4 regions of the Kitasatospora terrestris genome follow, and region 1 is predicted to be linked to each of the others. Evidence: riboswitches for the same ligand, from Rfam matches in the RefSeq annotation. Region 1 holds a riboswitch; each other region holds the start of a gene.

Region 1 (7,419 bases):
GCGCGGGGTCGGCGTGCCGGTGGCGGTGCAGATCTCGTACAGCCCCGCCTTGTCGGCCAGCCGCCGGGGCAGACCGGAGGGCACCGACGGCAGCAGGAAGTGCTCGGCCAGCTCCTGCGCGTTCTCGGCGAGGAGCACCGCGGCCTCGTCGTCGGTGGGCAGGGCGACCGCGCGCCGCCCGACGGCACGGCCCAGCCCCATGACGGTGTCCACCAGCTGCCGCGTCGGTTCCAGCCCCGAGCAGGGCGCGACGAACCCGGCGGTCAGGTAGCGGGAGCGGGCGGCCGGGGTCCAGCGGTTCTCCACCATGGCGTACACCGGTACGCCGAGCCGGCCGAGGCTGCGGATCGCGCCCACCACACCGTGGTGCTGGGGGTAGTGCCCCACCCGTACCAGGAGCACGGGGACGTCACGGTCGAGGTCGATCCGGTTGCGCGTCATCAGGGCACTCCCTCACCGATCGCACCGTCGGGGTGCTGGAGCAGACGGTCGGCCCGTGACCCATTCTCGGCACTCCGCGCGACCGTCGCGACCGTGCTTGCCCCCGCCGTCCCCCGTCGGCGGGGCCCGGACCGGGCAGCGGACATGCCGTCGGGTCCGCGGGGGTGCAAGCTGTACGAGGGATCGATCACTGAGTGTCGAAACCCCCTGGAGGGCACCGTGTACTCCAGTGCCAATGCATCAGCCGTACCGGTCACCGTGGTCGGCGCCGGACCGTACGGCCTGGCCACCGTGGCGCACCTCCGGGCACGCCGTGTCCCGGTCCGCATGTTCGGGATACCCATGGAGAGCTGGCGCGTCAGGATGCCGGTGGGGATGTTCCTCAAGTCCACGCCGGCCGCCTCCTCGATCTCCGACCCCGCCGGCCGCTTCGGCCTGAACGCCTTCAACGCGCTCGAAGACCGGCCTCCGGCGGGCGACCTGCACCCGGTCGCCATCGAGGACTTCATCCGCTACGGGGAGTGGTTCCAGAAGTCCTGCGCCCCGGAGCTGGAACGGACCGTGGTCCGCCGGATCGACAGCGACCCCGCGGGGTTCCGCGTGGAGCTGGAGACGGACGAGGTGTTCACCAGCCACCGGGTGGTGATGGCCACCGGGCTCGGCCCCTACGCGTACGTCGCGCCGGAATTCGTCCCGCTGGTCGAGGCCGGCGTCGCCTCGCACCCCTCCGCGCACGACGACCTGTCGCGGTTCGCCGGGCAGCGCGTCGCCGTGGTGGGCGCCGGACAGTCGGCGCTGGAGAGCGCGGTGCTGCTGCACGAGGCGGGGGCGCTGCCCACCGTCGTCGCGCGGGCGCACCGGATCCTCTTCGGCGATCCGCCGGCCGGCGACTCCGGCCGCGACCGGCCGCTGCCGACCCGGCTCGCCAAGCCCTGGTCCTCGCTCGGGCCGGGCTGGTCCCTGTACGGCTTCGCCAACGCCCCGGCGTGGTTCCGGCTGCTCCCGGAGGACACCCGGCACCGGCTGGTGAAGACCGTGCTGGGGCCGTCCGGCGGGTGGTGGCTGCGCGAGCGCTACGACGGGAGGATCGACACGCTCGCCGGGTACCGGGTGACCGCCGTCGCGGCCGGCGCCGACTCGGCGCGGCTGACCCTGCGCGGCGAGGCCGGCACGATCGAGCTGGAGGCCGACCACGTGCTGGTCGCCACCGGCTACCGGGTGGACGTGGACCGGCTCACGCTGCTCTCCCCGGAGATCCGGCGGGCGGTCCGCCGCACCCGCGGGGCGCCGCTGCTCGGCGCGGACTTCCAGGCCTCGGTCCCGGGCCTGTACTTCACCGGCCTGTCCGCCGCCGCGACCTTCGGCCCGGTGCAGCGCTTCGTCGCCGGCACCGGATTCGCCGCCCGCACCATCAGCGCCGCGGTGGCCGGCGGGACGGGAGGACGGCGCAGGTGAGCCCGCTGTCCCGGCGGACGGCGACAACGGCCGGCGCGACCGGCCGGAGCGCCACGACGGCCCCGCCCGAGGCCCCCGCGGCCTCGCGGGGCCGCCGCGCGGCGGTGTACGCCTCGTACGCGCTGCTGCCGCTCTCCGTCGGCCTGTGGCTGCTGGCCCTGCGGAACGTCCCGCTGGACCGGATGGGCGACCTCGGCCTGCTCCAGGTGCTCCCGCCGCTGTACTGGGTGGCCGTCGGGCTGCTGACCGTCGGCTTCGCGCTCTCCCTGGCGAACCGGCGCACCCGCACCGGTCAGTTGACCGGGTACGTGCTCGGGCTGATCGCGATGATCCACGCGACGCCCACGCTGCTCTACCCGACGCTGCGCTACGCCTGGGCGTGGAAGCACGTCGCCGTGGTCGACGCGATGATCCGGCACAACGGGCCGGTCCCCGACGCCCAGGGCTTCGAGATCTACAACCAGTGGCCGGGCTTCTTCGTGCTGAGCGGCCTCCTGTTGCGGGTGACCGGGGAGCACTCGATCCTGGGCTTCGCGGCGTGGGCCCCGCCGGTCACCAACGCCCTGCTGCTCGCCCCGCTGCTGCTGCTCTACCGCGCGGTGACCCGCAACCGGACCCTGGTCTGGGGCGCGGTGTGGATCTTCTACTCCTGCTCCTGGGTCGGGCAGGACTACTTCGCCCCGCAGGCCTTCGCGTTCCTGCTGTACGTCACCGTGATCGCGCTGGTGGTCCGGCGGCTGCCCGCCCGGTCCTCGCCCGGCGGGGGCGGCGCGGACCCGATGGCCGCCCGGCACGGCGCGGACCCGTCGAAGGGGCACGGCCTGGGGATCCTGCTGGTCCCGGTGTTCGTGCTGGAGGCGGTGATCGCCTCCTCCCACCAGCTCACCCCGGTGATGCTGGTCGCCGCGCTGCTCGGCCTGGCGATCCCGAGGCGCAACCGCCGGACGGTGCTGCCGGCGCTGGCCGGGGCCCTGGTCCTCACGGTGCTGTGGGACCTCACCGTGGCGCGCCCCTACCTGGCCGCCAACATCCACTCGCTCGTCGACGCCCTGCTCTCGCCGGACGGCAACCTGGTCTCCGGCTTCGTCGGGCTCGGCGCGGCGGCGCCCGGCCAGGTGCTGGTGGCCTGGATCGACCGGGGCCTGTCGGCCGCGGTGTTCGGCCTCGCGCTGCTCTGCGTGATCCGCCGGCCCTGGGTGCGGCACACCGCCGTCCCGATCCTGGCGGTCGCGCCGCTGCCCCTGGTGGTGGCCAACCCCTACGGCGGGGAGATGGTCTTCCGGGCGTACCTGGTCGCGCTGCCGTCCACCGCGTTCCTGATCGCGGCGCTGCTGCTGCCGGCCGGTCCGCACCCGAAGTGGCGGGCGGCGGTGGCGGTGACGGTGTCCGCGGCCCTGCTCGGCGGGCTGTTCTTCGGCTACTACAGCAAGGAGGCGATGAACTACTTCACCACCCAGGAGGCGGAGGCGGTCCGCCGGGCCGTCGCGACGGCGCCGCCGGGCGCCCTGGTGGTCACCCTGAGCGGAACCCTCCCCGGCGCCGCGCAGGACTACGACCTGCACCCGAGGAACGAGCTGTTCCGCGGCACCCCGGACCAGGTCCGGGAGCTGTCCCACGACCCGCTCTCCGGCATCTTCGACTCGCTGCAGAACACCCCGCCCGGCGTCCCGGCCTACCTGATCCTGACCCGCGGCCAGGCCGCCGAGACCTACCTCACCGGCCTGCTGCCCGCCGACACGATCGGCCGAATGCAGCAGGCCGCCGACCTCTCCCGGCGCTTCACTGTGGTCTACCGCAACGACGACGCCGTGGTCTACCGGTTCGTGCCGAACCCGGTACCGGCCGGATCCACCGGAGGAGGGTGATTCCCATGGACCGGCTCCTCCGCCGCGGCTGGCTCGCGCTGTCCGGCTGGGCCGCGCTGGCCTGCACCGCACTGCCCGGCCCCGACCTGCTGCGGCTGGCGGTCACCGCCGCCTTCCTCGTCGTCTGCCCCGGTCTGGCGCTGGTCCGGCTGGTCCACCCGTTCACCCTCCGGCGCGGCCTGCCGCTCGACACGCTGGAGCGGGCGGTGCTCTCGGTGGCCCTGAGCCTCGCGCTGACCGCGCTGGTCGCCGAGGCCTTCTACCTGGCCCGGGCCTTCACGGTGGCCCGCGCGACGGCCGCGCTCGCGGTGCTCACCACGCTGCTGGTGCTGGTCGCCGCCGTCCTCGACCGGGAGCGGATGCGCCGGCCGGGGCCGCGACCGGCCGAGCCGCCGGGGGAGAAGGCCGCGCCGGACGGCCGGCTGCGCCGGGTCGCCGGCCTGGGGTCGGCCGGACTGCTGGCCCTGACGACGGCCTGCGGAGGGTCCTCGGCCATGCCGATCGGCCTGTCGGCGCCACGGTCCACGGCAAGCGTGGACCTGTCCGTCCCGACCGCACCCGGCCCCTGGAAGAAGGTCTTCGAGGACGACTTCCTCGGCTCCCGGCTCGACCGCGCCGACTGGGCCACCTGCTACGACTGGAACGACGACGGCTGCACCAACGCCGGCAACCACGAGCTGGAGTGGTACCTGCCCTCCCAGGTGAAGGTCGCGGATGGCGAGGCGCAGCTGGTGGCCGAGCGCCGCAGGACCGTCGGCTCCGACGGCAAGGTCTACCCCTGGACCTCCGGCATGATCACCACCGGCCGCGACTCCTGGGACGCGCCCCCGCGCCACACCTTCACCTACGGCTACTTCGCGGCGGCGCTGCGGGTCCCGGACGAGGACACCATGTTCCCGGCGTTCTGGCTGCTGCCCGAGGCCCGGAAGGTCCCGCCCGAGCTGGACGTCGCCGAGTTCATCTCGGACGCGCGCTCGGTGCAGATGACCGTCCACTGGGCGGAGCCGGACGGGAGCGACACCCACCAGGCCGACCGCTACGGCCCGGTGGACTTCCCCGCCGGGTTCCACGTCTTCGCGGTGGACTGGGAGCCGACCTCGCTGACCTGGTACGTGGACGGGGTCGAGCGCTTCCGGGTGACCGAGCCGCAGAAGATCCCGAACGTCCCGATGGAGATCCTGATCAACCTCGCGGTCGGCTACCCCGTCCCGCCGCCCGCCGACGTCGACACCGCGACGTTCAAGGTGGACTGGGTGCGGGTCTGGCAGCGGCCGTCCTGATCGGGTGTTCAATTGTCTTGTACGCGTCCACCGGCTAGGGTGCTCGGACGCCCGCCGGGAGCGGGCACCGTCACCGGGGCGCCTAATCCCGTCCACCCGGTCGGCGGCACCTCGGAACTCGAGCCGGACGGGAGCGGGGGAACCAGGTAGTACGCCTGGCATTCCCGTTCCCCGGGGCTGCCACGGCTCGGGGTGAAGCCGTCCCGCAGGCGGCCGGGCCACTCGTGCGGCCCGAACCCGACAGCTCACCTCGCAGGCGTCGCAGAGGACTGCACCCATGCGCATCTCCGCCACACCTGCCCGGGTCGGCGCGGTGGCCGCGACCGGCCTGGCCGTCGTCGCCGGAATCGCCTTCACCGGTCTCGGCTCCGCCGACGCCGCCACCGGGACGACCGTGATCCAGGACCGGCTGGCACCGACCTCCATGACCGCGGGCACCGCCGCGTCCGCCAGCCTCTCCGTGCACGCCGACCGCTGCGTCACCGCCCGCTCGGTGGGCGTCGCGGTCCGCGACGCGGCCGGCAACAACCTGGACTTCCCGGGGTCGAGCGGCCGGACCCGGGTGTGCCAGCACGGCTACACCCTCACCACCGACAGCCGGACGCTGCCGGCCGGCGAGTTCACCGTGTTCGGCTACTGGCAGGACCTCTCCGGGGGCTACCACAACCTGCCCGCCAAGCGGCTGACGGTCAACGCCGACGCCGCCCAGGCACCGGCCCCCTCGCAGCCCAGCGCGACGGCGACCGCCACGCCCACTCCGGCCGCCACCCCGTCGTCCGCCCCGACCCCGACGGCCGCGCCCACCACCCCGACGGCGTCGCCCACCCCGACGGCCGCGCCGACCCCGACCCCCACCCCGTCGCCGTCCGAGTCGCCGTTCGCGACCCCGAAGCCGACGCCGACGGCGACCTCCACGCCGACCGCGACCGCCGACCCGAGCGCCTCCGGCACGCTGACCTTCTCCGACGACTTCACCGGCAGCTCGGTGCCGCTCGGCAGCTGGACCGGCTGCTCCTCCAACGGCCCGATCGCCAACAGCCACTGCTCCGGACTGCCGGCCGCGGTGGACGCCAAGTGGTGGGCCTACCCGTCCGGGTGGAAGGACACCTCGAAGAACGGCACCTACAACCCGGCGAAGGCCCTTTCGATCGCCGACGGCCAGCTGAACATCCACCTCAACCGGGACTCCACCGGCACCTGGGTGGCCGCGCCGACCCCGAAGCTGCCGGCGAACACCACCTACGGCACCTACGAGGTGACCTGGAAGGCGAGCTGCGCCGCCGGCTACAAGGTGGCCTGGCTGCTCTGGCCGGACTCCGACCGCTGGCCCGGCGACGGCGAGATCGACTTCCCCGAGGGCGACCTGTGCGGGAACGTCTCCGCCTTCATGCACCGCCAGAACGGCACCTCCGGCGGCGACCAGGACGCCTACTCCACCGGGATCAAGACGGCCGGCAACTGGCACGTCAGCCGGATCGAGTGGCAGCCGAACGACCTGAAGTTCTACCTGGACGGCAAGCTGATCGGCCACTCCACCTCGCGGGTGCCGAACACGCCGATGCACTGGGTGCTGCAGTCCGAGACCGCGCTGGACGGCACCGTCCCGGCGGTCGGCAGCTCGGCCGACATCGCCGTCGACTCGGTGCGCTACTGGAAGGCCTCCTAGCCTCCCGGCGTCGCGGCAGTGCCCCCGGACCCGCGCAGGGGTCCGGGGGCACTGCCGCGAGGTCTCCCGGCGGGGCTCAGCCGCAGTGCGTCCAGCCGCTGGTCCAGGAGGTGCCGCCGAAGGAGCCGCCCCACTGCACGCAGGTGTCGGGGGCGCGCTTGATGATCGGGCCCGCGTAGTAGGTGAAGCTGCCCGGGTTGCCGGTCGAGGTGCCGCCCTTGACCGCCAGGGTCGCGTTCATCGGCACCGGGCCGCTCGGGCTGCCGGCGATCGTGGTGACGCAGTTGTCGCCGGTGGCGCCCTTGTACAGCAGGTACACGGTGGCGGCGCCGAGGGAGTGCGAGTCGATGACGGCGAAGCCGCTGCCGCAGACCTGGACCGGGGTGTACGGCTTGCCGGGCGGCGGGGTCGAGGTCTGCGACTTCTCCGGGGTGGGCGTCGCGCTGGGCGCGGGGGTCGGCGAGGACGCACCGCCCGGCGGGGCCTTCGTCGCGGGCGCGGTCGGGCGTCCCGAGCCGGCGGACGCCTGGGCGGACCCCGGCGTGGCGCCGGTCGCGGAGGGCGACGCCGAGGCCGGGTCGCCGGTGGAGGCGGGGGACGGCTCCGCGGAGCCGGAGGGCGGGCCCCCGACCGGGGCCGGGGCGACGGCGGAGGCGCCGGTGCTCCCGGCCGCTGCCGCCGGGCGGGCCGGACCGCCGCCCGAGCCGCCCGG
Region 2 (7,419 bases), 4.1 Mb from region 1:
GCTGGACGTGGACTGGATCGCCTTCTCCGGCCACAAGCTCTACGCCCCGTTCGGTGCCGGTGTGCTGGCGGGCCGGGCGGACTGGCTGGACGCGGCCGAGCCGTACCTGGCCGGCGGCGGGGCGAGCCGGACGGTGGCGCGCGAGGTGGACGGCTCGGTCGCGGTGGAGTGGCAGCAGGGCCCGGCCCGGCACGAGGCCGGCTCGCCGAACGTGATCGGCGCCTACGCGATCGCCTCCGCCTGCCGGGCGCTGGGCGAGGCGGGCTTCGACGAGCTGGAGGCCCGCGAGCAGCAGCTGGTCGAGAAGCTGAAGAAGGGCCTGGCGGAGGTGCCCGAGGTGCGGGTGCTCAGCCTGTTCGGCGAGGACGCCGCCCGGGTCGGCGTGCTGTCGTTCGTGGTGAAGGGCTGGAACAGCTCGCACTTCTCGGCGGCGCTCTCCGCCGAGTACGGGATCGGCGTCCGCGACGGGCTGTTCTGCGCGCACCCGCTGGTGCGCACCCTGCTGGGCGGCGAGGAGGCCGCGCCGAGCGAGTGCGGGGCGCCGGAGCCGTCGCTGCCGGGCGAGCGGAGCCTGAACGCGATCCGGGTGAGCTTCGGCGCGGGCACCCCCGAGGAGCACGTGGACCGCTTCCTGGCGGCCGTCCGCGAGCTGGTCGCGGACGGCGCCAAGTGGACCTACCGCAACGAGGACGGCCGCTGCGTGGCCGACACCTCGGGCAGGTGAGCCCGGGCTACTCGTCCAGGCCGAGCGCGAAGGCCGCCTCGAGGTCGTGCTGCGAGTAGGTGCGGAAGGCGATCTGGGTCTCGGTGTGCGTGACGCCGGGCACCTTGTTCACCTGACCGGGGATCACCTCGGCGAGGTCCTCGTGACGGCGCACCCGCACCATGGCGACCAGGTCGTAGGAGCCGGTCACCGAGTAGACCTCGCTGACCCCGTCGATCGCGGCGACGGCCTCGGCGATCTCGGGGATCCGGTCGACGCTGGTCTTGATGAGGACGATCGCAGTGATCACTCTGGCGCTCCTGTAAACGGGGGTGCGGCCAGCGTATCGGCCGCCCCGTCGCCGCGTCTCCCGGTCGGCGGGCGGGCGGCGGGCGGGCCCGCGGTCCGCGGGCAGGCGGCCCAGGTGAACAGCCAGCCGGCGGTGAAGCCGATGACGTGCACCAGGTACGCGACGCCCGAGCCGCCGTCGCGCACCGACCACCACTGCAGGGCGAACCACAGGCCGAGCACCAGCCAGGCGGGGAAGCGCAGCGGCAGGAAGAGCAGCACCGGCACCAGCGCGGTCACCCGCGCCCTCGGGTACAGCCGCAGGTAGGCGCCGAGCACCCCGGCGATCGCGCCGGAGGCGCCGACCAGTGCCCGGACCGCGTCCGGGGTGCGGGCCTCGGCCAGCGCGAAGCCGTACGTGGCGAGGTAGCCGATCGCCAGGTAGCAGAGCAGGAAACGGGCCCGGCCCAGCCTGCGCTCCACCCCGGGGCCGAAGACGAAGAGGAAGAGCAGGTTGCCCAGCAGGTGCAGCCAGCCCGCGTGCACGAACAGCGAGGTCAGCACCGAGAGCGCGGGCACCTTCCCCGGGGTGGGGGAGAGCACGCAGTCCGGGGTGACCGGGGCGACCTGCCGGAGGCGCTCGGCGGAGAGCGGCCGACGGTCGATCAGTTCGGCGGGGACGGCCCCCCAGCGGTGCTCGTAGCGCTGCTCGGCGCACAGCCGGGCGGCCCCGGTGCCGTACAGCGGATTGACGCCGCTCGGACCGAGCAGCAGCACCAGCGCCGAGACGGCGATCAGCGCGTACGTGACCACGGGGGCCGGGCCCGGCCCGGTAGCGGGCGGAGCGGCCCGGTCGAGGACGGGGAGCACCATGCCGGGGAGCATTCCTCGGGGCCGCCCCGGCGACACCGGGGGTGCTGCGGACGGGTGAAGTGTCCGCGCCGTGGACCGGTTCCCGGGCGCGTCGGCGCAGGCAATAGGCTTGGAAGTCCGAGCCGGAACCCGCCGAGAGGACCCCTGGTGACCATCGCCGCGCCGACTGACGAGACCCGCTGGCGCTGCACGCTGTGCGGCAACCTGACCCGTTTCGACGTGACCCGCTCCTCCCGGGTGATCGACTTCGTGCACTTCGACCTGTCCGGCGACTCCAAGGTCGAGGAGACCGAGGTGCTGGCCGAGACCATCGAGTCGGTGCGCTGCCGCTGGTGCAACGCGGTGGACCAGGTCGAGCTGGTGGCCCGTCCGGGTGCCGAGGAGGCTGCCGCCGAGGGCGAGCAGCAGGCCTGACGCACGTCGCCCGCCCCGCGTCCCGCCCCCGTCCGGGGTGGGCCGCGGGGCGGACTCGTCGCGGGGGTGCTGTCGGTGCGGCAGGGTAGACGGGACAATTGCAGGGAGCGGTGAGTTCCAGGGCGTCGGCAACCGGCCGACCGGCACCGCCCAGTGATCAGGATCGGAGCCGACGACGTGGTGGAGGCAGCGAGCGGGCCGGCGGAGGGTTCCGGGCCCGCCGAGGAGCCGGCCGAGGTGCTGGACCGGCCGCTGCCCGAGGGGGTGCGGCGCCGGGTGGTCGGGATCGCCGCGGACGCCCTCGGCGCCATCCCGCCGGCCGAGCTGCCCGCCTCGCTGCGCCAGTACGCCAAGTTCACGCCGGCCCGCCGGGCCAAGTACGCGGCGACCGCGCTGGCCGCGGCGTTGGAGGCCGAGCCGGCCTTCCGGCTGCGGATAGCCGAACGGCTGCGGCTCGGCCAGCCCGATCTGGTGAAGTCGCTGGAGGCCGGGTCGGTGCCCTCGGCCGCCGACCCGATGGACGTGGCGGCCGCCGCCTACCTGCTGCGCACGCCCGGCTGGACCCGGGTGGTCGCGGAGGCCGGCGAGGAGGCCGAGCGGGTCGACGCCGAGGGCGCGGCCGCCGAGGCCGGCCGCCTGGTGGAGAAGCTCCAGGCGGAGCTGGCCGAGGCGCGCGGCGCGGCCCGGGCCGAGCAGGAGCGCCAACGGGCGGACGCCGAGGGGGTGCGCCGCGAGGTGGAGTCGCTGCGCAAGCGGGTGCGGACGCTGGAGAGCGACACCCGGCGGGCGCAGGCGGAGGCCCGCAAGCTGCAGGCGGAGCTGGACGCGGCGCGGACCGCGGCGGCGACCGAGCGGAGCACCGCGGAGTCCGAGGCGCGCCGGCTGCGGCACCGGGTCTCCGAGCTGGAGGCGGCGGTGGAGGCCGGCCGCCGCTCGGCCCGCGAGGGCCGCTCGGTGGAGGACATGCGGCTGCGGCTGCTGCTGGACACGGTGCTGCAGTCGGCGCAGGGCCTGCAGCGGGAGCTGGCGCTGCCGGTCGCGCAGATCCGGCCGGCCGACCTGGTGGAGGCGGTGGTCCCGGGCTCGGCCTCGCCGAACGACGTGGCCCGCCGGGGCCTGGCGGAGGACGACCCGGCGCTGCTGGACCAGCTGCTGGCCATCCCTCAGGTGCACCTGGTGGTGGACGGCTACAACGTGACCAAGACCGGCTATCCGACGCTGCCGCTGGAGCAGCAGCGGCTGCGGCTGCTGGGCGGGCTGGCGATGCTGGCCCAGCGCACCCAGGCCGAGGTGACCTGCGTCTTCGACGGGCAGGACCTGGACGTGCCGGTGATCATGGCGCCGCCGCGCGGGGTGCGGGTGCGGTTCAGCCGGACCGGGGAGACCGCGGACGAGCTGATCCGCCGGCTGGTGCGGGCCGAGCCGGAGGGCCGTCCGGTGGTGGTGGTCTCGGCCGACCGGGAGGTGGCGGACGGGGTCCGCAAGGCCGGTGCCCGGCCGGTCGCCTCGGTGCTGCTGCTGAATCGGTTGTCCCGGAGCTGAGCCGGGCTCAGGCGCTCCGTCGGTGCTGGTCGGGGCGCCCGGGTGGCCGCGATGTGTCGATCGCGTGAAGCCCGCCCGGGTTGGGAAGTTCGTGGGGGTGGGGGAGTGGCGCGGGAGCGCCGAGTTCACTAGGGTCTGGCGTCAAACCTATTTTCCGGACTATCGCCCGAACGGGTGAGTCCAGCTGGAAGAAGGAGCTACACCCTTGGCCTCCCACCGCCGTCCCAAGCAGCCGAGCCGTGCGCGGGTCTCCGTGCTCACCGCTGCCGCCGCGACCGCGGTCGCCCTGTCGGCCCAGGTGAGCGCGCACGCCGCGCCCGCCCAGCCGAACAAGGACGAGGTGAAGGCCCAGGTCGACAAGCTCCTCGAGGAGCAGGAGCAGGCGGCCGAGAAGTACAACGGCGCCAAGGAGCGGGCCGACCAGCTGCACAAGCAGGCCGACCAGCTGCAGGACCAGATCGCCCGCAGCCAGGCCCAGATGACCGACCTGGCCGGCGGCCTGGCGGCGGTCGCGGCCGACGAGTACCGCACCGGCGGCGTCGACCCGTCGATGCAGCTGATGCTCTCCACCGACCCGGACAAGTACCTGGCGCAGGCCTCCAGCTTCGAGCAGGCCGCCAACACCCAGGCCGACACCCTCCGGTCGCTCAAGGACCAGCAGCGCCGGCTGGACCAGCAGAAGCAGGAGGCCGCGGCCGTCCTCGCCGAGCTGGACAGCTCCACCCAGGCGCTGAACGACGCGAAGAACCAGGTCCAGGAGAAGCTGAAGGAGGCCCAGAAGCTGCTGAGCAAGCTCAGCGCCGCGGACCGGGCCGCTATCCTCGGCGGCGGTGCCGCCGCCTCCCGCAGCGACTCCCGCTACGACCTCTCCAGCCTGCCGCAGCCCGGCGGCTACGCCGGTGTCGCGGTCAACGCGGCGATGGGCAAGCGCGGTTCGGCGTACGTCTGGGGCGCCACCGGCCCGAGCACCTTCGACTGCTCCGGCCTGATGGTCTGGGCGTACAAGCAGGCCGGGGTCTCGCTGCCGCGCACCTCGCAGTCCCAGGCCTCGGTCGGCACCGGGGTGCCGCTGTCCGCCGCCCAGCCGGGCGACCTGGTCATCTACTACGGCGACGCCCACCACGTGGGCATGTACATCGGCAACGGCCTGGTGGTCCACGCGCCGCGCACCGGCGACGTGGTGAAGGTGATGGCCGTCGACACCCTCCCGATCAAGACCATTCGTCGGGTCTGACCGTTTCGCCCGGCTCCTGACGGGCCGTGACACGCCCGGACGCGTCGAGATCGCCCTGTGATCTGCGACACGTCCGGGCTTCGTGTTTTCCAGGCTTATGATGCGAATAAATCAGCGGTCGGTAACTGCGTGATCACAAGCGGTCATATTTGAAATCGAAATTGAGCCTCTTTCAGATTTTTTTCTGACAAGGATTTGAACGGATCACGGTTGGGTTACTAGGGTCATGCCTCGACCGCCGTGAAGTCGATCGCCCAGCCCGGGCGACGGCGGTGGTCGCCGCCGAGTCCGTGAAGCAGCGGGGCAGCTGGTCTGCCGCGGGGAAGCCCTTGCGGGGGTGCTGTGGAACGGAGCCGGGGAACCACCAGTTCCTCCGGGGTGAATCGGCGCCAGGACGGCCGCGCGAGCGGGCGGGGAGGCGTCGTAGGGCAGCTCTTCGCCCGAACCCGTCAGCTCACCTGGTAGGCGGTGTGAGGAGAAGGAGTCCGCCTTCGTGGCGTCCCATCGTCGTCCCAAGCCCGCCGGCCGCGCCCGCATCTCGATCCTGACCGCCGCTGCCGCCACCGCGGTCGCGCTCTCCGCCCAGGCCGGTGCCCACGCCGACCCGGCGCCGACCAAGGACCAGGTCAAGCAGCAGGTCGACGAGCTCAACGAGCAGGCAGAGGTCAAGACGGAGGCGTACAACGCCGCCGTCGAGAAGCAGCAGACCCTGCAGAAGCAGGTCACCCAGCTCCAGGACCAGGTCGCCCGCCAGCAGGCCCAGGTGACCACGGTTCAGGACACCCTGGCCGGCATCGCCGTCGAGCAGTACCGCACCGGCGGCATCCCGCAGACCGTCCAGCTGATGCTCTCCAGCAACCCGGACGTCTTCCTCGGCGAGGCCGGCCGCCTCGACCAGGTCGGCGCCACCCAGGCGGACCTGCTGAAGGCCTTCAAGGACGAGCAGGGCAAGCTCGACCAGCAGCGCAAGGAGGCCGAGCAGAAGCTCGGCGAGCTGGACTCGACCACCAAGAGCCTCAAGGCCGGCAAGGAAGAGATCCAGGGCAAGCTGGCCAAGGCCCAGGAGCTGCTGAACTCGCTCACCCAGAAGGAGCGCGAGGACCTCGCCGCCGCCGAGGCCAAGGCCGCCGCCAGCTCCCAGGCCGCCGCCGAGCGCGCCTCGCGCGACACGCCCCGGGCGGACCTGGCCCCCGCCAACCTGCCGGCCGGCTCCGGCTACGCGGCCGCCGCCATCGCCGCCGCCCAGTCCAAGCTGGGCAGCTGGTACTCCTACGGCGCGGCGGGCCCGTCCACCTTCGACTGCTCCGGTCTGATGCAGTGGGCGTACGCCCAGGCGGGTGTCTCGATCCCGCGCACTTCGCAGTCCCAGGCCGGCGCGGGCACCAGCGTGGGCAGCAACATCGCCAACGCCAAGCCCGGTGACCTGATCATCTACTACGGCGACCAGCACCACGTCGGCATGTACGTCGGCAACGGCCAGATCATCCACGCGCCGCACACCGGCGCGCAGGTCCGCTACGAGTCGGCGACCGCGATGCCGATCAACCGGATCGTCCGGGTCTGACGCCCCGTGACTCCCGGAGGGCCCGGCACCCCACAGGGTGCCGGGCCCTTCGCGCACCGGTCGGACTTCTGTCCGATTTGGGGTCAAATATTCGGTGGTGGAGGGGTTTGGACTAGATCGGGGCGACTCGCTAGCCTCTGGCCCATGTCACTGCACCGCCGCCCCACTCTGCCGGGCGTCCAGCGGCTGGCCTGCGCGCTGGCCCTCACCGCAGCCGCGACCAGCGCCATCGGCGTGACCGTCACCCCGGCCCAGGCCGAGCCGACCAGCAGGCAGGACGTCAAGGCCCAGATCGACCAGATCTACGACGAGGCCGAGCAGGCCTCCGAGAAGTACAACGCGGCCCAGGAACTCCAGCGCAGGCTCCAGGCCGAGACCTCCGCGCTGCAGGACCAGATCGCCTCCGGCCAGGAGGAGCTCAACCTGCTCCGCCAGGACCTCTCCGCGGTCGCCGCCGCCCAGTACCGCTCCGGCGGCATCGACCCCGGCGTCCGGCTGATGCTCGACTCCGACCCGGCCGGCTACCTCGCCCGTGCCCGCTCCCTCGACCAGGCCGTCGAGCGGCAGAACGAGACCCTGCGCCAGGTGCTCGACCGGCAGGGCCGGCTCGACCAGCGGCGCGCCGAGGCCACCGGCAAGCTCGCCGAACTCGACCGGGTCCGGCAGACCCTCGCCGAGTCCAAGGACGAGATCCGGCAGCGGCTGCTCAAGGCGCAGAAGCTGCTCGACGGCCTCGGCACCGCCGAGCGCGCCCGGATGGCCGCCGACGACGCCCGCGAGGCCGAGCAGCGCGCCACCCGC
Region 3 (7,419 bases), 1.9 Mb from region 1:
GGCCGCGCAGCACCGCGAACGCCCGGCGGAGCTCACCGACCGGGGTGCTGCGCGGTTCGGCCGCCGGGGCGGGCTCCGGGTCGAGCGGGCGGCGGGGTGCCGGGACCAGGCCGGTGACGGGCTCGGTGTGCTGCGCCGTCTGCGTCATCGTTCCTGTCCTCCGTGCTGCCGCCGGGTGAGCTGACGGGTCGTGGGTCGACCCGACTGTAGTACTTCCCGCTGGGCTGACAGTCTTACGCGTGAACGGTGACGGAACGGTATCGAAGGCAATCCGAAGACGTACCGGCGCGCGCCCCTGCCGGAGGCGCGCGCCGGTACGCGGGCCTCAGGCCTGGAGGTCGGGCAGCTCCGGGGTGACGGTCTCGACCCGGTCGAGGCCGAGCGGCAGGTCGGGGGCGGTGATCGCGTCGGTCAGCGGGCCCGCGGGCACCTGCGGGACGGCGTGCGCGCTGGGGGCGGTCAGGGAGGCCACCACACCGACGGCGAGCGAGGCAAAGGCGAGCATCGAGCGCTTCTTCATGCCCTGCCCAACGCCCGTCCGGCGCATCGGTCACGGCCTCCGGGCCCCGCGGCTCACGGCCAGGAGCGCAGGCCCTCGGTGAGCACCCGGGTCATCCGGTCCAGCGTCACCGCCCGGTCCTCGGCCAGTCGGAACGCGCCGCCGGTGGCGAGCGAGGCGAACCCGTGTGCCATCGCCCGCACCGTCCGGGTCGCGTGGATCGCCTCCGCGCCGTCCAGCCCGTAGCCGGCCAGCACCCGCAGCACCACCTCCACCAGCCGGGTGGCGGCCGCCAGCTGCTCCGGGTCGTCCTCCTGCGGCGCCTGCGGCACCGCCGCGTACCGCCGCGGGTGCTCGGTGGCGTAGGCCGCGTACGCCGCCATCAGCGCGGCCACCGCCGCGTCGCCGGAGCGGCCGAGCGCCGCGTCCGCCAGCCGGTCGGCCAGCTCGCCGGTGACCCGGACGGCGACCAGCCGGCGCAGCTCGGCCAGGCCGCCGGGGACGTGCTTGTACAGCGAGGGCGTGGCCACGCCGGCCCGGCCGGCCACGGCGGCCAGCGTGAGCTCCTGGACACCGTGCTCGTCGACCAGCTCCAGCGCCCGGTCGACCACGGCGGCGGGGGTGAGTCCGACCCGGGGCATCAGGCGACCTCCGCCAGGAACGGGAGCAGCGCGGCGGCGACGGCCTGCGGGTGGCCGGCCATCGGGTAGTGGCCGCCGCCCTCGATCATCACCTTGCGGCCGTTCAGCGCCGCCGCCTGGCGGTCGGCCACCAGCTCCGGGTCCGGGAAGTCGGGGTCCTCGGTGCCCATCAGCACCAGCGCCGGGCACCGGACCGCCGCCGACCAGCCGACCGGCGCCGAGTCGCCGGAGAGGTAACCGGCCAGCGCGACCTTGCGGTGCGGCTCGCGCAGCATCGCCGACAGGCCCGCCCGGTACGCGTCGAAGTCGGCCGGGCGCTCGGTCGGGAAGTAGAACTTCTGCAGCGTGCCCCACACCCCGGGGAACGCCTTGACCACCGGGCCGACCACGCCGAACAACGCCTTCTGGAAGGCGTTCAGCGGCAGGTTCTCGATGAACGCGTCGATCAGCACCACGCCGGCCGCCCGCTCCGGCGCCAGCCCGGCCGCCTTCACCACGGTCGCGCCGGTGTACGAGCTGCCGGCCAGCACGGCCCGCTCGATGCCCAGGTGGTCGAGCAGGGCGAGCAGGTCGGCGGCGATCGCGGCCGGGGAGTAGTCGACGAACTCGGCCGAGGACTCGCCCATGCCGCGCAGGTCCATGGTGATCACCCGGTGGCCGGCCGCGGTGAGCAGCGGGACCAGGTGCCGGTAGGCGGCCCGCTGGTCGAGCATGCCCGGGAGCAGGACGACCGGCAGTCCCTCGCCCGGGGTGTCGTCGAACGCGATCCGGCCGCCGGGGACGTCGAAGAAGCGGGTGGGGGTGGTCGTGGAGCTCATCGCGGGCCTCCTGCGGGCTGCGTGCGTCGGCGGTGCCGATTGCTGTTAGCCATAAAGCTAAGGCTAATAGCCTTAGCCGTCAACCCCTCCGTCGGGCCCGTCGAATCATCACAAATCGCCCACAGGTCGTCAGGAGGGCATCACTGCCTCTCCCGAGACGCTTGGAAACAGGGGGTCCATAGGATTAACGTTTGATAACGCAGCGCGGTCGGCAACGCCGTACCCACACGGCACCGCGCGCGGTCGCCTAATCCACCGGGCCGCCCCCTCGCGGGCGCGCCCAGGAGCCGGGGAACCACGTTCCCTGGGGTGAATCGGCCAGGCCCCCGGGCCACCGGCCGTAGGAGACCTTCCACCTCCGAACCCGTCAGCTAACCCGGTCGGCGAGAGGGAAGGAAGGAGTGCGCCCCCGTGGCGTCCACCCAGACCGCTGACAGCTCCGGCGCAGCCACCAGCCTGCTCGACCACCCGACCGGGCACGACACCCGGCACCGGCTGCCCCGGCAGTCCCGCGGCACCGGCCCGCTGCTCGGCGTCACCGCGATGACCGCCGCGCTCGGCGCCACCGGCTTCGCCGCCGCCCCGGCCGGCCACGCCGCGGACGCACCCGCCGCCCCCTCCGTCACCGCCCCCGACGAGGCCTCCGGGACCGTCCTGTCCGCCGACCCCGGACTCGCCCTCGCCGCCCGCATCCAGCAGCAGGCCGACGGCCGGCGCACCGCCGCCGACGAGTCCGCCCGGATCGCCGCCGCCCAGGAGGCCGAGGCCAGGCGCGCCGCGCAGGAGGCCGCGGTCCCCCTCGGCGACCACGCCCTGCCGGTCACCGGCTACCGCCTCGCCGCGCAGTTCGCCCAGGCCGGCGCGCACTGGGCCCACCTGCACACCGGCCTCGACTTCGCCGCCCGCACCGGCACCCCGGTCACCGCCGTCACCGGCGGCACCGTCACCTCCGCCGGCTGGTCCGGCCCGTACGGCTACCGGGTGATCCAGACCCTGCCCGACGGCACCGAGCTCTGGTACTGCCACCTCGCCCGGATCACCACCCCGGCCGGCCCCGTCACCACCGGCACCGTGCTCGGCACCGTCGGCGCCACCGGCAACGTCACCGGCGTCACCGGTCCCCACCTCCACCTGGAGGTCCGCCCCGACGGCGCCGCCCCGATCGACCCGCTCACCTGGCTCGGATCGCACGGCCTCACCCCGTAGCCGCTCCCGACGGCAGCCGGGCCGCGGCCCCTTCCCCGCGCCCGGCCCGTCGGACCCGGCCCGGAGCCCGCCCTGACCGGCTCCGTGCGCAGGCTCTGTCCGGCCCGGTCCGCTCCGTGCGCAGGGCCCCTCCGGCCGGACGGCGCCGGACCGCTCGCGGGTTCCGCCCTCCGCGCGGCCACCCGCCGCCGTCCGGTGCCGTCCGGCCCGCTCCCGGCTCAGCCCTCGCCGGGCTCGTCCCGCTCCGCGAGGTAGGCCTCGATGTCCCCGGGGCCCGGCTCCGGCGCCAGGTCCGGGTACTCCGCCACCAGCAGCGCCGCCAGCCCCGGGCTCGTCCACTCCCCGTACAGCCGCAGCGCCTCCGCCTCCACCGCGGCCTCGAACCCGTCGAAGTCCCCGGCCAGCTCCTCCGGCATCGGCAGCCCGCGCGCGGTCAGCTCCGCCAGGTTCCGGTAGCTGCGCTGCATCAGCCCCTGCTCCAGCAGCCGCCGCGCGCCGTCCGTCGCCATGCCGACCAGCAGCAGCCGCGCCGCGTCCCACTCCTCCTGGCCCTCGGCCGCCACCAGTCCGGGCGCGGTCGCGTACCGCCCCAGCCGCTCCTCCTCCGGCAGCTCCCGGAACCCGTCCAGCCAAGCCCGCACCGCGCCCCCGTCCGCCGGGTCGATCCCGTCGGCCCGCAGCAGCAGGGTGTACAGGCGCGGCCAGGTGACCAGGTCGGCCCGGCGCAGCAGCCCGCAGAGCACCTCGCCCTGCCACTCCGCCTCCTCGTGCAGCCGCTCCCACCGCTTGGCGTTCAGCCGGCGGGCCGCCCGCTGACGGTCGATCAGCAGCCGGACGGCCTCGCCGTACGCCTCGTACGCCCCGGGCTCGTCCACCGGCTGCACGTACAGGTACAGGCGCTCGTAAAGCAGTTGCTCCAGCTGGGCGGAGTTCAGCTCGGGGTAGCCGTCGTGCAGCCGGGCGCCGCCCAGCTCCAGCAGGGTCAGCACGGTCCGCAGCGCCCCGTCCGGCACCGGCGGGCGGCCCTCCTCCCCGGCCCAGGCCAGCAGCTCGGCGGTGCGGGTGCGCGGGCTGAGCCGCAGGTCCTCGTCAGTCACCCAGGTACGGTAACCGGCTCCGCCGACCCCGCTCACCTGCGGCGGTAGGGTCGGGGCCCATGGAACTCATCCGGCTGACGGGACCGCGCCTGATCTGTCGCGAGTACCGGCAGACGCCCGAGGAGGCCGAGGCGCTGCACGCGGTCTTCGGCGACCCGCAGACCGCCCGGTACCTGCCGTTCGAGCCGCGCGGCGTCGAGGAGTGCGCCGACCAGATCGGCCACTACCTGGAGGAGGCGGAGCGCGAGCCGCGCACCTACTACCGCCTGGCGGTGGTGCCGCTCGCCGACGCCGGGGACGACGGCGAGGGCGGGGTGCCGATCGGGCAGGCGGCGTTCACCCGGGACGGGGACACCGCCGCGTTCGTCGGGTACGCGCTGCGCCGGGACACCTGGGGCCGGGGGTACGCGGGCGAGATCACCGAACTGCTCTGCGGGTTCGGCTTCCGGACGCTCGGCCTGCACCGGCTGGCCGCCCGCATCGACCCGGACAACACCGCCTCCGCGCGGGTGGTGGAGCGGGCCGGCTTCCGGCTGGAGGGCCGGATCCGGCACGAGCTGCGGGTCGGCGGGAGCTGGCGCGACTCGCTCCAGTACTCCCTGCTCGAACCGGAGTGGGCGGCAGCCCGCACCACCTGAGGGGGTGGGGACAACCCCACCCCGAAGTCGGCAGCAGGCTTCATTCCGCCGACCCTCCCCGCTCGGGCACCGTTGCACCGTGAGCAGTCACGACGCCGAGGGGCCCGACATGACGACCAGTACGCTGCACCGCGCCGACACCTTCCGCACCCGCCCGGCCGGGCCGCACCGGCCCGCCTTCTGGCGCGCCCCGTTCGCCGCGAGCACCTACCGCGAGCTCGGTTTCACCCTCACCGGCCTGCCGGTGGCGATCGCCGGGTTCGTGGTGACCGTGGCCCTCTTCGGCGCAGGCCTCGGCCTGGTGGTGACGGCGCTGGGCCTGCCGGTGCTGGCGCTGCTGCTGGTCCTGGCCCGCGGCCTCGGCGCGCTGGACCGGCAGCGGGCCCGCACCATGCTCGACACCGAGGTGACCGCCCCGCCCGCCGTCCGCCCCGAGCGCGAGGGCTTCTGGGGTGCGGTCACCGCCCGGCTGGCCGACGGCGCCGGCTGGCGCGCCGCGCTCTACCAGGTGCTGATGCTGCCCTGGGCGATCCTCTCCTTCACGCTGTCGGTGGTCTTCCTGACGGTCGGCTGGTCGCTGGCGCTCTACCCGCTCTACCACTGGGTGTTCGCCCGCTACACGCCCTGGCCCGGGTACCAGCTCTACGAGTACACGGACCGCGCCGGCGTCGAGCACCACGCCTACGTCACCGAGCCGTGGCAGATCGCCGGGGTCTCCCTGCTCGGGGTGCTGCTGGTCCTGCTCACCCCGCAGATCATCCGCGGCGTCACCAACGTCAGCCGCCTGGCGATACGCGGCCTGCTCGGCGCCCGCTGACCGGCGGTCACCCCGCCCCGGTCCGGGGTGCGGCGGCCGACGGGCCGTGGTCCGATGAAGCGGTCGCCCGCGAGTCGCCCGAGGAGCGTGATGGACCACCAGGCGCCGACGCTGATCACCTCCCGTCCGCTCGACGAGTACTGCCGGCTCTTCGGCCTGACCCGCAGTCGGCTGGGTGCGGTCGGCGGCCCGGTGCTCGACTGCCCGGGCGGCGCGGCCGGGCTGGCGGCCGAGGCCCGGCAGCTCGGCTGCGAGGTGATCGCCGCCGACCCGGTGTACGCGCTGCCGCCCCCGGTCCTCGCCGAGCTGGCCCGGGCCGGGCGGCGGGCCACCGAGGCCGCCGCCCGCACCGACCCGGGGCGGTACCTGCCGGCCGACCGGCGCTCCCCGGAGAAGTACCTGCGCAGCTGGGACCGCGCCCGCCGGATCTTCACCGCCGACCGGGCCGCCCACCCCGAGCGCTACATCGCCGCCGCCCTGCCCCGCCTGCCGTTCGCCGACCGCACCTTCGCGCTGACCCTCAGCTCCTACCTGCTCTTCGCCTACCCCGAGGTGTTCTCCGCGCAGGCCCAGCTCGCCGCCCTGCTCGAACTCGCGCGCGTCACCCGGCCCGGCGGCGAGGTCCGGGTCTACCCGCTGCACGACGGCACCGGCCGCCGCTGCCCCCACCTGCCGGGCCTGCGCGCCGCCCTCGGCGGCCACCGGATCGCCACCGAGATGCGCGAGGTGCCCGCGGCCCGGCCCGGGGCACGTCCGCACCGCCTGCTGGTCCTGCGCACCCCGGCGCGGGAGGCCCGCAGGCCCCGGGCTCAGTCCTTCGCCGCCGCCTCCGGCTGATCCCCGTTCCGCGCCGGGATCCGGCCCAGAGCCTCGGCCCCGCCCTGCGCCTGGGTGGGGATCAGGGCCTCGGCCTCGCCCTGCGCCTGGGTGGGGATCAGAGCGGGCGCGGCCGCGGTCTCCGGCAGCCGCTTGAGGACGTCCTCCGCCACCGCCCGGCGGCGCGAGTACGGCGGGACGGTCCGGGTGTTGCGCAGCTTGTAGGCGACCGCCGAGCGCAGCGCGGCCCGGTCGGCCTCGCCCAGGTCCGGCAGCCCGGCGGCGGCCTTGGCGGCGAGCAGCGCCTGCAGCAGCTCGAACGGCGACAGGTGCCGGTCGATGGCCTGGGTGATCAGGTCGACGTTCCGCGCGTCCGGCGCGCCCTGGAGCAGCGCGAGCGCCTGCACCCGCAGCCCCTCCACCCCGGTCTCGAAGAGCTCGCGGACGCGCTCCGGCCCGAAGCCCAGCGAGGGCGCCGCGACCACGGTCTTGGCGACCGAGTCGGCGAGCGTCTGCCGGTCGGCGGCGGTCAGCGCCCGGGCCAGCAGCAGCCGGGTCAGCAGCCAGCCGGCCACGAAGCCGACCACGGTGTAGTACACGGCCAGCGCCGAGACGAACCCGGCGGCGCCGCCGCGGTCGCCGGCCGCGCCGCCGACCACCGGGGACAGCCACTCGCCGAGCTCCCGCAGCCGGTGCGGCAGGGTGCCGATCTGGGTGAGCCCGGCGCCGAGCAGGATCTTGGTCAGCCAGTCGGAGACCTGTTCCAGGTTGGTGTTGGGGGCGTACCCGGCGGTGGAGGTGGCCCCCTGGTCGTCCGGGTGCGCGGCCGCGCCGCTGGTCAGCAGCCGGGGCACCCCGAAGAGGAAGCCGACCAGCCCGCCGCCGAC
Region 4 (7,419 bases), 1.5 Mb from region 1:
GCCCTTCGAGGTGGAGGTGCTGTACCGCGACGAGCGGATCGTGGTCGCGGACAAGCCGCACTTCCTCGCCACCACCCCGCGCGGCTCGCACGTCACCGACACCGCGCTCGCCCGGCTGCGCCGCGACCTCGACCTGCCCGCGCTCAGCCCCGCCCACCGGCTGGACCGGCTGACCGCGGGCGTGGTGCTGTTCGTCGCCGATCCGCGCCACCGGGGCGCCTACCAGGGCCTGTTCGAGCGCCGGCTGGCCCGCAAGGAGTACCGGGCGGTGGCCCGCCACGATCCCGCGCTGGAGCTGCCGGCGGTGGTGCGCAGCCGGATCGTGAAGGTGCGCGGCGAGATGGCGGCGTACGAGGTGCCCGGCGAGCCGAACGCGGAGACCCGGGTGGAGCTGGTCGGCCACCGCGCGGGCCTGGCGCTCTACCGGCTGCTGCCGCACACCGGCCGCACCCACCAGCTGCGGGTGCACCTCAACCGCCTGGGCGTGCCGATCCTGCACGACCCGATCTACCCCGTGGTGCGGCCCGCGTCCGAGCCGGAGGACTTCGGGGCGCCGCTGCAACTGCTGGCCAGGTCGCTGGAGTTCACTGATCCGGTGAGCGGGGAGGAGCACCGCTTCCGCAGCCGCCGCGCGCTGGCGGGGTGGCCCGGGTAGACGGGTTCTGCGCGGTGTATTGACGGTGGGTCTAATAACTTCTACCGTCGCGGCACGGGACACGTACGCGCCGCGAAGGAGATCCCCATGCCCGAGACGACCCGCCTGCGCGACCGCGAGCGGACCGCCGAACGCCTGCTCGCCTCGTCCGCCAAGCTCTCCTTCGACCCGCTCAAGGACGTCGACTGGGACTCCGCCCCCGAGCCCGGCCGCTACTACTGCCCGCCCCACCGCCTCTCGCTCTACGGCACCCCGCTGTGGGAGGAACTGGACGAGGAGCGGCGGATCGAGCTCAGCAAGCACGAGACCGCCTCGATCGCCAGCGTCGGCATCTGGTTCGAGGAGATCCTGATGCAGATGCTGCTGCGGCACTCCTTCGACCAGGACCCGACCTCCGCGCACGTGCAGTACGCGCTGACCGAGATCGGCGACGAGTGCCGGCACTCGGTGATGTTCGCCAGGATGATCAGCTGGATGGGCGTCCCCGCGTACGGCGTGCGCCCGGTGGCGCACAACCTCGGACGGCTCTTCAAGGCGATCTCCACGCACAGCCAGACCTTCGGCGGCACCATGTACGTCGAGGAGATCCTGGACGCCTTCCAGCGCGAACTGATGGCCGACGAGACGCTCCAGCCGCTCACCCGGCAGGTGTCCCGGATCCACGTCATCGAGGAGTCGCGGCACATCAGCTACGCGCGCGAGGAGCTGGTGCGGCGCCGGCTCGGTCCGGTCCGGCGCCGCTACGAGCAGCTGTTCATCGGTCTGATCGTCTACTTCGCCACCGTCAGCCTGATCCACCCGCGCCTGTACCGCGCCGTCGGCATCGCCCCCGAGGTCGGCAGCGCCGTCGCCAAGGCCAACCCGCACTGGCGGGCCACCAAGGTGGAGATGGCCGCCAAGGTGATCGGCGTCCTCGACAGGGCCGGGCTGGTCGGCCGCACCAACCGCTGGCTGCTGCGGGCCGCCGGCGTCATCCACTGACCGGCGGCCCGGCGGCCCCTACTTGTCCAGCTCGAGCACCAGGCCCGGCTTGAGCAGGTCCGGGTTGTCACCCACGACCTGCTTGTTGGACTCGTAGAGCCCCTTCCAACCGCCCTGCAGGCCGTTGTTGCGGGCGATGGACGCCAGCGTGTCGCCCGCCGCCACCGTGTACGCCTGCGGGGCGGCGGCCGGCGGGGCCGTCTCGGTGGCGGGAGAGCTCGGCTGCGCGGTGGGCGCGGCCGGAGCGGTGGCGTCGGCGCCCGGGACCGTCGGGGTGGTCGGACCGGTCGCCGGCGCCGTCGGGTCGACCGGCGGCGCCACCGGCAGCGTCGGGGCGCCGGTGATCGGAGCGGTCGGGTCGACGGTGACCGGCGGGACGGTCGGGGTCCCGGTCGGGTCGGTCGGCAGGGTCGGCGTCGTGGTGACCGGCGCGGTGGGAACCGTCGGGTCGACCGGGACCACGGGAGTCGCCGGAGTCGCCGGGGCGACCGGCGCGGTGGTGGCGGGCGCCGTGATGCCCTGCGCGTCCCGGGCGTCCTGCGCGGCCTTCGCCGCCTTCGCGGCGGCCGAGCTGACGTGGTGCTCGTACACCGAGCGGTGGCTGGTCCAGAACCAGCCGCCGTCCTGCTCGTACCAGTACACGCTGTACACCGGGTCCCAGCCCGGGAGGCCGGAGAAGACCGGGGTGGTGTGCGCGGCGGGCAGCGAGCCGTCCTGGGCCGCGTTCACCATGTCGACGCCCCGGCTGCCGCGCAGCGAGCCGGTCTCGTCCGCCGAGTCGTTGACGTCCACCACGCCGGTCACGCCGTCCCGGGACAGGCCCGCCTGCTGGGCGCAGGTGCCCCAGCCGCCCTCGCCCTCGGCGGCGAGCACCCGCTCGGCCACCGCGATCTGCTGGCTGCGGGTCGCCTTGTCCGCGCTCGGCGCGAACTCGGTGCCGCCGTACGCCGCCCAGGTGGAGTCCGTGAAGCGCAGGCCGCCGTGGTAGCCGTCGCCGGAGTCCGCGCTCCAGTTGCCGCCGGTCTCGCAGCCCGCGACCTTGTCCCAGACCGGCGTCGGCGCGGCCTGCGCCCCGGTGGCGGCCAGCAGGGGCAGTGCCAGGCCCACGCCCGCGATACTCGCGACAGCGATGGCCTTCTCCGCCTGGGTGGGGCGGCGGTGCCGACCCGGGCCCGTGAAGAGCATGAGGACGTCCCTCTCCGCACGCCTGCGAGGTGAGCTGTCGGGTTCGGACCGGGAGGTGGCCCGGCCGCCGGGAGGCGGCTTCACCCCGAGCCGTCGGGGACGGCGACTGACCTGGTTCCCCCACCCCTGCCCCAGGTGGTGTGTTCGGCATCCCGGGAGCGCGGCGGACAGGGCTCGGCGTTTCCGCGCACGGGGCCCGCGTGTGCGGGCTGCACGGAGACTATTCAACCCGGGCAGCCAATCACAAGCTCATACCGCCCGGATCACGGCCCCGTCACGGGCCGTCCGCCTTCGTCGCCCACAAACCACAGCCTCCCCACAAGCCCCGTCCGCACACCGCCGCCCCGCGCGGCCGTTCGAAACTCGCTTGCGCGAAGCTCGAACCACGGTACGGTCCGGCCGCTGACGCCAGGTCGGCGGCCGGAGGTATGTGTCGGTCCGGTCAGCGCTTGGTGATGGCGACGTGACGGATGTTCACCGGCAGGGTGGGGAAGCCGTCGCCCGGGTTGTTCTGGTCGTCCTCGCCGCCCGCCGCGATCCTCTGCAGGACGTCGAGCCCCGCCGTCACCCGACCGAACGGCGTGTAGGCGGGGGAGAGCTTGGTGTCCTTCCAGACGAAGAAGAACTGGCTGCCGTTGGTGTTCGGGCCGGCGTTGGCCATCGCCACCGTCCCGGCCGGATAGGTGGCGCCCTCCAGGTTCTCGTCCGGGAAGGAGTAGCCGGGCCCGCCGCTGCCGGTGCCGGTCGGGTCGCCGCACTGCAGCACGAAGATGCGCTGGGTGGTGAGCCGGTGGCAGTGGCTGCGGTCGAAGTAGTCGTGCTCGGCCAGGAACCGGAACGAGAACGTGGTGCACGGCGCCTTGTCGGTCAGCGCCTTGAACGTGATCGCGCCCTGGGAGGTGCGCAGCGTCGCGCTGTACGGCTTCGCCGCCCGCTTCGCGTCGAACACCGGGATGCCCTTGAAGTTGTCGGCCGGGACCGCCGGGGTGTAGCTGCAGGCGGCGGACGCCGCGGGGCCCGCCCCGGAGGGCTGGGCGGCGGCGGTGCCGGACAGAGCGAGCGGCAGGGTGGCCGCGGCGGTGAGCAGGGCCAAGGACTTGCGGTTCACGGATCGACCTTCCGGGTGGAGTTGGCGTGGACCCGTCATGCATGCCCCGTCCGGTCGGCCGCCAAGCGTGCCGGATTCACCCGCGACGCAGGCGCACCAGGGTGTCGATCGCCTCACCCGGCGTCCCGTCAGGACGGGTCGCAGGGCGGCGGACCCGCTCCGCCCGAACGGCCGTCAGGCCGCTGCCGGCGAGGGTGGCGAGGATCTCCGGCAGGCGGTACAGCACCGCCGGGTCCTGCGGCCCGCCCACGCCCCCGGCGAGGTTGGTCGAGTCGTGACCCACCACCAGCAGCGTGCCGCCCGGTGCGACCGCCCCCGCCGCGCGCACCAGCACGGACGCGAACTGCCCGGCGGGCAACTGCAGGTATGCGATCAGCACCAGGTCGTACCCGGCCGCCTCCGGCTCGTACCGCAGCACGTCCGCCTCGACCAGCTCCACCCGGGCGCCCGCCTCCGCGGGCAGCGCGGCGGCGAGCGCGCGGGCGCGGCCCAGCGCGACGGGGGAGAAGTCCACCGCGGTCACCCGCCAGCCCCGGGCCGCCAGCCACAGGCTGTTGCGGCCCTCGCCGGCCGCCAGGTCGAGCGCCCGCCCGGGCGGCAGGTCGGCGGTCTCCGCGGCGACCCAGCGGTTGGGCTCGGTGCCCCAGACCAGCTCCGAGCTGCGGTAGCGGGTGTCCCAGGCGCTGCTGTCCAAGGCGTGCCTCCGGTGCGGTGCTCGTCGGGAGGTCGAGCCTATCCGGCGGGGGAGCCGGCGGCGCGGAGCCGGCGGACCCGGCCGGGCCGGGCCCGCCGCCGAGCACCGGCAGCAGGCCGCCGACGCAGGGAGGGGCGCGGCGTGCGGGTTCCGTGCGCCGGTGCAGGAGTCGGAGGCCGATGAAGCGGTCGGGGTGCGGGGGCTAGGAGCCGCGGGAGGCAGCCTCGGCGCAGTGCCGGTGCTCGGGGCCGAGCGCGCGCAGCAGGTCGAGGGCTTCGGTGCCGCCGGGCGGCGGGGTGAAGACGCGCAGGCGCTGGTCGGCCGCCGGCGTCGCCAGCACCTCGCAGTCGAAGACGATCCGGCCCAGCTCGGGATGGACCAGCCGGTACGGGTGCGAGGTCCGGACCGCCACCTCGTGCCGCTCCCAGAGCGCCGCGAACTCCTGCCCGGCGGCCGAGGCCCGGAGCCGGGCGAGGAGGGCGCGGGACGCCTCGTCGGTGCCGCGCCGGACGACCGCGGCGCGCAGGTCGGCGACCAGCTGCCGGGCGTACTCCTCGTGCTCCTCGGCGGCCAGGCGATCACGCACCACCCGGTCGGAGAACCAGCGCAGCACGATGTTGCGGTCCGGGCGGGCCACCGAGCAGACGCAGCCGAACAGCGCCTGCGCCAGCTCGTTCTGCGCCAGCAGGTCACCCAGGTCGCTCAGCACCTGCACCGGGACGCCCTCCAGCCGGTCGAGCAGGTACAGCAGGCTCGGCCGCAGGTACTCCCCGGCCCGGTCGGCCTCCGGCGGGCGGTGGCCGGCGAGCAGGTACAGGTGGTCGCGCTCGTCGACGCCCAGCCGCAGGGCCCGGGTCAGCGCGGCCAGCATCTGGTCCGACGGCTGCGGGCTCCTGGCCTGCTCCAGACGCACGTAGTAGTCGGCGGACATCCCGGCGAGCACGGCCACTTCCTCGCGGCGCAGCCCGGGCGTGCGCCGCCGCGGCCCCTCGGGCAGCCCGACGTCCCGCGGGCCCAGCCGCGTCCGGGACCGGCGCAGGAAGTCGGCGAGCTGATCGCGGTCCATCCCCATGCCGGTAGTGATACCACCGCACGCCGGGCCCGGCGCCACCCGTTTGCCAGGGACCGCCAATCCCAGGAAGAGCGCTCCGCTCCCCACCCGACGGCGGCCGACGCACAGTGGTGACGTCCCGTCAGGCCGGCCCGTACGAACCGAACGGTGGTCACCCGATGAAAGCGTCCCTGCTGGCAGTACCCGGCGCCCGGCTGCGCCACCTCGTCCGCGGCTCGGGCCCCGTGCTGGTGCTCGTCGCCGGCGGCCACGGGGACGCCACCGCGACCGAGGCCCTCGCCGACCGCCTCGCCGACCGGTACACCGTCCTCACCTACGACCGCCGCGGCCTGTCCGGAAGCACCGCCGACCGGCCCGGAGCGAGCCCCCGCACGCACGCCGACGACCTCTCCCGGCTGCTCGCCGCCCACACCGCCGAGCCCGCCCACGTCTACGGGAGCAGCCTCGGCGCGCTGATCGGGCTGGAACTCACCGCCCGACACCCCGGGCAGGTCGCCACCCTCGTCGCCCACGAACCGCCCGTCACCCAGGTCCTGCCGGATCCCGAGCGGGCCGCCGCCCTCAGGGACCTGCGCTCCGCCGAGGAGGCCTTCGCGGCTGACGGAACCGCCCCGGCCCTGCGCAGGTTCGCGGAGCTCGTCGGCATCGACCCGAGCGACCGCGAGCCGGAGGTCGAACTCCGAGCCCCGGGCCCGCAGCAGCGGGCGAACGCAGCCTTCCTGCTCACCCACGACACCCCGGCCGTCCGTACCCACCGGCTCGACCTGGCCGCGCTCGCCGCGTCCCCGGCCCGGATCGTCCCCGCCGCCGGCGAGGACTCCGCCCGCTACTGGCCGCACCGCTGCGCCGCCCTGCTCGCCGAGCGGCTGGGGATTGCCTGCGAGCCGTTCCCCGGCGGGCACAACGCCTACGTCCTCCGTCCGCGGGCGACCGCGGAGCGGCTCCACCAGGTGCTCGGCGGCGGAGCCGAATTCCAGAGGCACGTGCGGGACCGGCCGGGTGGGGTGCACGCTCGGTAGTGGACAGGGCATCAGGGGGAGTGTTGACGGAGCCGTCGCCGGACCTGACGGACCGGCTGGTCCGTGCGGTGATCGCCAAGGACGCGGAAGCGGTCCGGGCCCGCCTGGAACAGGGCGCCGCACCCGACACCCCGGGCCCCGACGGCCTGCCCCTGCTCTGCACCGCCGTGGCCGGCCTCGACCACCGCACCGCGGAGCTCCTGGTCGACGCCGGTGCCGACCAGGACCGGGACCTCCCGGACGGCAGCACCCCGCTGCTGCGGGCGGTCGACACCGGCTCCCCCGCCCTGGTCCGCGCCGTCCTCGGGGACGAGCCGCGCCTGCGCCTCCCCGAAGCCGCCCGGCACCGCCTGCTCGACCGGGCCCGGCACTGGCACGAGACCGGCGCGGTCGAGGAGTTGCGCCGCCGGACCGGGGCCACCGGGCCGGTCGTCGTGCGCCGGATCGACGAATCCGACGGCGACACGCTCGACGAGCTGTCCCTCGGCGGGCTCACCGTGCGGAACGGGCACGGAGCCGTCCTCACCGCCCTGGAGTGGAGCTTCGTGCTGTTCCCGCCCGTCGAGGTGGTGATGGCCCGCGCCGTCCCGGGCGCGGAGGCGGGCGACAGCAACTGGTTCGCCGCTTCCTATTTTCTCGGCCGGCGCCAGGGTCCACGCGTCTGGTCGGAGCTGACCGCCCTGCGGAACCGTCCGGATCCCGTCC

Evidence for each region. Region 1 has a riboswitch for cyclic di-AMP ahead of ABEB06_RS29730 (glycoside hydrolase family 16 protein). Riboswitches for the same ligand answer to the same signal wherever they lie in the genome.
Region 2: another riboswitch for cyclic di-AMP. It lies ahead of ABEB06_RS11100 (C40 family peptidase); the one in region 1 lies ahead of ABEB06_RS29730 (glycoside hydrolase family 16 protein).
Region 3: another riboswitch for cyclic di-AMP. It lies ahead of ABEB06_RS21170 (M23 family metallopeptidase); the one in region 1 lies ahead of ABEB06_RS29730 (glycoside hydrolase family 16 protein).
Region 4: another riboswitch for cyclic di-AMP. It lies ahead of ABEB06_RS36425 (transglycosylase family protein); the one in region 1 lies ahead of ABEB06_RS29730 (glycoside hydrolase family 16 protein).

What each region holds. Positions count from the first base shown of each region.
Region 1 covers NZ_BAABIS010000001.1:6,475,538-6,482,956, forward strand. Annotated here, with positions in the region: gene ABEB06_RS29710 (carboxylate--amine ligase) at 1-441, opposite strand, end outside; gene ABEB06_RS29715 (NAD(P)-binding domain-containing protein) at 700-1,896, shown strand; gene ABEB06_RS29720 (glycosyltransferase) at 1,893-3,761, shown strand; gene ABEB06_RS29725 (family 16 glycosylhydrolase) at 3,767-5,041, shown strand; cyclic di-AMP (ydaO/yuaA leader) riboswitch at 5,153-5,315, shown strand; gene ABEB06_RS29730 (glycoside hydrolase family 16 protein) at 5,319-6,707, shown strand; gene ABEB06_RS29735 (hypothetical protein) at 6,784-7,419, opposite strand, start outside.
Region 2 covers NZ_BAABIS010000001.1:2,406,259-2,413,677, reverse strand. Annotated here, with positions in the region: gene ABEB06_RS11130 (aminotransferase class V-fold PLP-dependent enzyme) at 1-724, shown strand, start outside; gene ABEB06_RS11125 (Lrp/AsnC family transcriptional regulator) at 732-1,013, opposite strand; gene ABEB06_RS11120 (rhomboid family intramembrane serine protease) at 1,010-1,864, opposite strand; gene ABEB06_RS11115 (hypothetical protein) at 2,012-2,278, shown strand; gene ABEB06_RS11110 (NYN domain-containing protein) at 2,459-3,820, shown strand; gene ABEB06_RS11105 (C40 family peptidase) at 4,026-5,054, shown strand; cyclic di-AMP (ydaO/yuaA leader) riboswitch at 5,383-5,537, shown strand; gene ABEB06_RS11100 (C40 family peptidase) at 5,548-6,618, shown strand; gene ABEB06_RS11095 (C40 family peptidase) at 6,763-7,419, shown strand, end outside.
Region 3 covers NZ_BAABIS010000001.1:4,572,154-4,579,572, forward strand. Annotated here, with positions in the region: gene ABEB06_RS21150 (hypothetical protein) at 1-148, opposite strand, end outside; gene ABEB06_RS21155 (hypothetical protein) at 326-505, opposite strand; gene ABEB06_RS21160 (TetR-like C-terminal domain-containing protein) at 574-1,140, opposite strand; gene ABEB06_RS21165 (alpha/beta fold hydrolase) at 1,140-1,958, opposite strand; cyclic di-AMP (ydaO/yuaA leader) riboswitch at 2,226-2,359, shown strand; gene ABEB06_RS21170 (M23 family metallopeptidase) at 2,370-3,164, shown strand; gene ABEB06_RS21175 (hypothetical protein) at 3,383-4,261, opposite strand; gene ABEB06_RS21180 (GNAT family N-acetyltransferase) at 4,321-4,899, shown strand; gene ABEB06_RS21185 (sensor domain-containing protein) at 5,009-5,716, shown strand; gene ABEB06_RS21190 (hypothetical protein) at 5,807-6,553, shown strand; gene ABEB06_RS21195 (hypothetical protein) at 6,526-7,419, opposite strand, start outside.
Region 4 covers NZ_BAABIS010000001.1:7,986,825-7,994,243, forward strand. Annotated here, with positions in the region: gene ABEB06_RS36415 (pseudouridine synthase) at 1-655, shown strand, start outside; gene ABEB06_RS36420 (AurF N-oxygenase family protein) at 743-1,636, shown strand; gene ABEB06_RS36425 (transglycosylase family protein) at 1,655-2,821, opposite strand; cyclic di-AMP (ydaO/yuaA leader) riboswitch at 2,825-2,981, opposite strand; gene ABEB06_RS36430 (peptidylprolyl isomerase) at 3,264-3,929, opposite strand; gene ABEB06_RS36435 (class I SAM-dependent methyltransferase) at 4,006-4,623, opposite strand; gene ABEB06_RS36440 (helix-turn-helix transcriptional regulator) at 4,826-5,689, opposite strand; gene ABEB06_RS36445 (alpha/beta fold hydrolase) at 5,854-6,714, shown strand; gene ABEB06_RS36450 (hypothetical protein) at 6,735-7,419, shown strand, end outside.